DNA from 2 places in the Roseburia sp. TF10-5 genome. Region 1 is predicted to be linked to the other one. Evidence: a T-box and tRNA genes for the amino acid it is inferred to sense, from the RefSeq annotation. Region 1 holds a T-box; the other holds one or more tRNA genes.
What was found. The T-box of region 1 lies ahead of pheS (phenylalanine--tRNA ligase subunit alpha). A T-box ahead of a tRNA ligase gene usually reads a tRNA of that ligase, here a tRNA-Phe.
Positions count from the first base shown of each region.

Region 2: it has a tRNA-Phe gene. The T-box ahead of pheS (phenylalanine--tRNA ligase subunit alpha) is inferred to sense a tRNA for this amino acid. The anticodon was not compared.

Region 1 is NZ_QTYW01000001.1:270,285-273,433, forward strand. It holds gene pheT (phenylalanine--tRNA ligase subunit beta) at 1-968, opposite strand, end outside; gene pheS (phenylalanine--tRNA ligase subunit alpha) at 982-2,001, opposite strand; T-box leader at 2,115-2,345, opposite strand; gene DXD06_RS01415 (SpoIID/LytB domain-containing protein) at 2,375-3,149, opposite strand, start outside.
Region 2 is NZ_QTYW01000013.1:55,236-58,384, reverse strand. It holds gene DXD06_RS11890 (amylo-alpha-1,6-glucosidase) at 1-1,915, shown strand, start outside; tRNA gene DXD06_RS11885 (tRNA-Phe) at 2,002-2,074, shown strand; tRNA gene DXD06_RS11880 (tRNA-Gly) at 2,081-2,151, shown strand; gene DXD06_RS11875 (DUF6465 family protein) at 2,283-2,771, opposite strand; gene DXD06_RS11870 (HPr family phosphocarrier protein) at 2,793-3,047, opposite strand.

The sequences.
Region 1 (3,149 bases):
TCACAGATCATCAGTACATTTTCATCCAGCTGACGTTCCTGTCCGTCCAGCGTCACAAATTTTTCACCTGCAGCTGCACGGCGGACAATAATCTCTTTTCCTTCAATCGTATCCAGATCATAGGCGTGCATCGGCTGTCCGTATTCTTCCATCACATAATTCGTAATATCTACAAGATTATTGATCGGACGGATTCCATGTGCACGAAGACGTTCCTGCATCCACTTCGGAGATGGGGCAAACTTAATATTCTTTACAACTCTTGCCGTGTAACGGCTGCAAAGATCCTGATCCTTTACAGATACTTTGATGTAATCATTGACATCTTCGTTATTTCCGGTTTCTGTTACGACAGGAGGTACAAATTCCTTATGGAACGTGGCTGCTGCCTCACGCGCAATGCCGAGTACGGAAAAACAGTCTACACGGTTGGATGTAATCTCATATTCGACAACGCTGTCATCCAGTCCTAAATAAGCAACCGCATTTTCTCCGACAGGTGCATCCTCGTCAAAGATATACAGTCCGTTCTCCGGTGCGTCCGGGAACATTTCACGGTTCGAACCGAGTTCCTCAATCGAGCACATCATGCCAGAAGACTCAACCCCGCGAAGCTTTCCTTTTTTAATTTTGATTCCACCAGGAGTTTTTGTTCCATCATGTCCTCCTGCGACACGTCCGCCATCTAAAACAACCGGAACTTTTGCCCCTTCAAATACGTTTGGTGCACCGGTCACAATCTGCAGCGTTTCGCTTCCAACGTTTACCTGGCAGATGACAAGTTTGTCGGCATCCGGGTGTTTTTCAATCTTTGTAACCTGTCCGACGACGATCTTGTCAAGATCTGCATCGAGCTGCTCATATCCCTCAACTTTTGATCCGGAAAGTGTCATGGCATCGACATACTCCTGCACGCCGCAGTCAAGTCCCGGAACTAAAGCTTTGATCCATTTTAATGATGTATTCATTCTTTTTCTCCTCCTAGAACTGTTTTAAGAAACGATCGTCATTCTCATACAGCAGACGCATATCGTCAATCTCATATTTCAACAGGGTAATACGCTCCAGACCGATACCAAATGCAAAGCCGGAATATTCTTCCGGATCAATACCGCTCATACGAAGCACTCTTGGATGTACCATTCCACAGCCAAGGATTTCGATCCATCCCTCACCTTTGCAGAAACGGCATCCTTTTCCGCCACATTTAAAACAGGAAACATCCATCTCGGCCGATGGCTCCGTAAATGGGAAATGATGCGGACGGAATTTTACTTTTGTTTCTTTTCCAAACAACTTCTGTACAAACTGGGTCAGTGTTCCCTTTAAGTTAGAAAACGTGATTCCCTTGTCAATGACCATTCCCTCAATCTGATGGAAAGAAGGCGAATGGGTCGCATCCACTTCATCCGCACGGAACACACGTCCCGGTGCGATCATACGGATCGGAGGTTTCTTCTGCTCCATCACACGCACCTGAACCGGTGAAGTCTGTGTACGCAGCAGGATCTTATCATTGATGTAGAAGGTATCCTGCTCATCTTTTGCCGGATGGTTTGCCGGAATATTTAATGCTTCAAAGTTGTAATAATCGTATTCCACTTCCGGTCCTTCTACAACTTCATATCCCATACCGGTAAAAATACGCTCTACCTCTTCAAGTACCATGGTATTCGGATGACTGTGTCCCACACGGTTTTTCTTTGCCGGAAGGGTAACGTCAATCACTTCATTTTCCAGACGATGTTCAAGCTCCGCAGCCTCGAGTTTTTTCTTCATCTCATCAAGTTTGTTCTCAATTTCCTGACGGGTTTCATTTACCCACTGTCCCACCTTCGGGCGATCCTCCGGTGCAACCTCTTTCATACTCTTTAATACGGCGGTGAGTTCCCCTTTCTTTCCAAGAACGGCGACACGCACATCGTTGAGTTTTGCAAGTCCGTCAGAATTTTCAATCTGTGCTATTGCATTTTCTCTGATTTTCTGCAATTTTTCTTTCATGGTACTCTCCTTTTACATATTTTCTTTCATAATAATTGTTTTTACGCAATTTTCTACTGTGGAACCGGAACTGTTTTCTGGCATAAAAAAATCCCTGCTATGCATAATTGCATATCAGGGACGAAAAATTCCGCGTTACCACCCAGATTCCCATATCCTGTATCTATATGGGCTCTCATTCTGCTTAACGTGCAGTGACCGTCGCAGGCTAAAAATCCTTGTGTTCACCTGCGCAGCTCCTGTGGGAAAATTCACATGCTGGCGTATCATAAGGAAGCTTACAGCCGATGACTTCCTCTCTCTGTATGTCGTTCAGATGCTACTGACACATTCATTGCTTTTTACACATTTGTCATTTTACCACAGTCTCCTTTTATGTGTCAAGATCAAAGACATTGGTAAATGTAACATCCTTAAAATAAAATCCGAGAATTTCCTGCCATTTCTTTCCTTCTTTCCCCATGGCGTCCGCACCGTACTGGCTCATTCCGATTCCATGCCCGAATCCGCCTCCGGTCAGTACGATGGTTCCTTTTTTCTGACTTTTTATTTCAAAGCACGCACTCGGGACGGAAGAGGCACGATGTTTATTGGTTCCGTCTGCAAGATCAAGATCCAGCAGATACTTTCCGAGTGCATACCGGATTTCATTTTCCTTTTCAATCGTCCGCTCTCCTTTTTCAAAAACCATGGTAAGAGACAGTACATATCCGGAAGTGCTTCGTTTATTGACTTTCAGTTTTTTCAGTTTTCCATATGTTTCATCCATGCCCAGCTTTGCCGACAGGGTAGCCGTCCATCGGAAATACGGGGAATTTTCATCATAGGCATCCGCTTTTGCTGTAATAAATTTATGAAAGGCTTTATCCGAAGACAGATCTTTTGTCTTTTCCCTGGTATGGTTTTCCGCCAGCAGATATCCCGGAGATGCGGCATTCCATACTTCCAGATTTTCAGAATATCCCGGGGAAGTGGAATAATAATAACAGTCCGCAAGTTTTCCTTTGTACGTCATCACCATACCTGCGGTATCCGCCACAGCCTGATCTGTCACTTCATAGGAAGTTGTTGCATGATAGGCCTGATAGGCAATGGAATCATCCAGATTTGCCCCGTATTGGGCATAAGTATCGTTTTTCATCTGCCCG
Region 2 (3,149 bases), on a different contig from region 1:
GACACATCAGGGATATCTGATTGCCAGTCTGCATCCCCCGGTCGAGCGCTATCTGGTATTTTCCAAAACCAATGAAAAACTGACACAGGGAACCCATGTTTACAATCTGGAAACTTCCCAGCATGCCGGGAAAGGACATTCTCCCATCCGCACGCAAGGACAGCGTTTTTTAACGGATTTCTCCTGTGACGGAACTGTCTGCTTTTCCTATTCCGCCGGCAATATCCGTATGGACAAACATCTGGCCCTGCTGCGGGAATCAAACACAGTTGCGATCTCCTATACGATTACAAACCAGGGAGAGGAAGCCGGACTTTCCATCACCCCGCTTATGAATTTCCGGGAGCACAGTGCATCGTCTGCCGTTTCTGACCTGCAGTTTACCTGTGAGCCAAACACAGTGGGCGGTTTCACTCTGATCCCGGCTGCTGCACCCGGACTCTGCATCGAGCTTTCCTGCAGTGCCGGCAGACTTTTTCCACGTGAAAACCAATACGACGTGGATATGCAGTACCAGACGGAAGTAGACAACGAAACGGCGGGACTGGATACACATTTTTGCCCATATGATCTGCGTTTTACACTTCCGGCACACAGCAGTACAAAGATTTCCCTGCTTTGCACCGTCCACCCGGTACAGGACACCCCTGTGCTTTCCCGCCCGCAGGCAGATACCGCAGCAATCGAAATCGCACACGTACAGGAATATTATGATTCCTTAAAACAACAGGCGGGATATGGCGATGATGCTTTTGCCAATACACTTGTCGTGGCAGCAGACCAGTTTCTTGCCCGGCGCGATTCCACCGGACTTATGACAATCCTTGCAGGTCTTCCGTGGTTTACCGACTGGGGCAGAGATACCATGATCGCTTTTTCCGGGCTGACACTGGCCACCCGGCGGTTTTCGGATGCCCGGGAAATTCTTTCAACCTTTGCGCAGTATGTCCATCACGGCATGGTCCCGAATATGTTTCCGGATGACGGGCAGGACCCTCTCTATAACACTGCAGATGCCTCTCTGTGGTATTTTTATGCCGTGGACGCATATTTGAAGGTTACCGGACAACCATCGGATTATGACTATATACAGCGGCGTATTTACCCCGTTCTGTGTGAAATTATTCATGCCTATGCACACGGCACGGATTTTTCCATCTATATGGATGATGACGCCCTCATCCATGCCGGAAGCGGATTGGACCAGGTAACCTGGATGGATGTCCGTGTCGGTGACTGGGTAGCTACCCCGCGTCACGGAAAACCGGTAGAAATCAATGCACTGTGGTACAATGCGCTGTGCGTGACTGCGGAACTGGCAGAACATTTCAAAGAAGATTCCTCCGTTTACCGCCAGCTTGCCACTCGTGTATCTGCTTCCTTCCGAAAAGAATTCTGGAACGAAAAAGACGGATGTCTCTATGACGTTATTGAAGAAAACGGCAAAGATGCAAGCATCCGCCCCAACCAGATCTATGCCGTCAGCCTTCCACATACCATGCTCACGGCCAAACAGGCTCTGCAGGTGGTAAATACCGTAGAGGAAAAGCTGCTTGCCGGTCCCGGCATACGCTCCCTCTCTCCGGAACACAAAGACTATCACGGGATCTACTGTGGCTCTCTTCCGAAAAGAGATGCCGCTTACCATCAGGGAACCGCATGGGGATTTCTGATGGGCGGCTTTCTGACCGCTTACATGAAAGTCCACCACCACTCTCCGGAAGCAAAAAAACAGGCAATGGCATATCTTGCACCGGTACAGACCCACCTTTTGGAAGAGGGCTGCATTGGTTCTATTTCCGAAATTTTTGACGGTGATGCCCCGCATACCTGCCGTGGTTGCTATGCCCAGGCATGGAGCGTTGGAGAAATTCTGCGCTGCTACACACAGGATATTCAAAAAAATCAAAAATAATGATTTTTTTCTTGACAAGAAGATCTCACTCGGATATAATACTAAATGTTCCGCGTGAGATTTTCAATTTAGAAATCCACTGCAATGCCTAGTTAGCTCAGTTGGTAGAGCAGAGGACTGAAAATCCTCGTGTCTCTGGTTCGATTCCGGAACTAGGCACTATATGCGGGTGTAGTTCAATGGTAGAACACCAGCCTTCCAAGCTGGATACGTGGGTTCGATTCCCATCACCCGCTCTTTTAAAGAAACTGTTTATCCGGTTTCTTTTTTTATACTCTTTTTTATGAATATCCTGTCTCATACCACGTAAAAAGGACGGCTGCATCTGCAGTCGTCCTTTATATCATGTATGGGTAATAAAACTCGCTTAGAAGAGATCTACACTTCCAAAGAACTTGTCATTGATTACATAATATGCCTTGTACTCTTCCGGCTTTACATAAATATTTAATGTCTTAATGCATCCGGCACGATGTCCCTCAGCTACAAACTGTTTCTTTACCTTATCCTCAAGTTCTCCAAGATTTGCAGCATTCTGCTGATACTGAACAATGATTTCGGTCTTTGCCGGCTGTTTTTCTTTCTTTGCCTTTGTAGCAGCCTTTGCTTTCGTTGCAGCTTTCTTCACAACAGGTTCTGCCTTCTCAACAACAGCCTTTGTTGTTGCCTTTGCAACTTCTTTTGCCTTCTCTTCTACAACTTCTGCTTTCTTTGCTGCTGCCTCAGCAACATCCCCGACTTTTGATTCTACTTTTTTTGTAGCATCCTTAACCGCATTTTTAACTTCTGTCTTTCCCTCTGGTGTCTTCATCAGCTTCACGTCAGAAACTGCTTTGTTTAACTTCTTCTCCTGCATAACGATTCCTCCTAACCAGAATTATTCACATACTAAAAATTTTTCAATTGCATCAAGTGCTGCTTCTTCATCGGCACCCTCCGTCACAATATCAACCGACATTCCATCGGATGGATTAAACGCCATAATTCCCATAATGCTCTTTGCATTAATTCTGCGGTTATCGCTCTCCAACATAATATCGCTGTCGAACTGACATGCTACCTGAACAAGTTCTGCGATTGGATTGTCGTGTCCTTCTGACACATTAGAAACGATCACATTTTTCTTACTCATACGCTCTCCCTTTCCAAAACTGTATAACTCATTCTCAAATATATCTCACTTATCCAGGAATTGCAATATACGAACTTTATTTCTGTTAAATCTTCACGAATC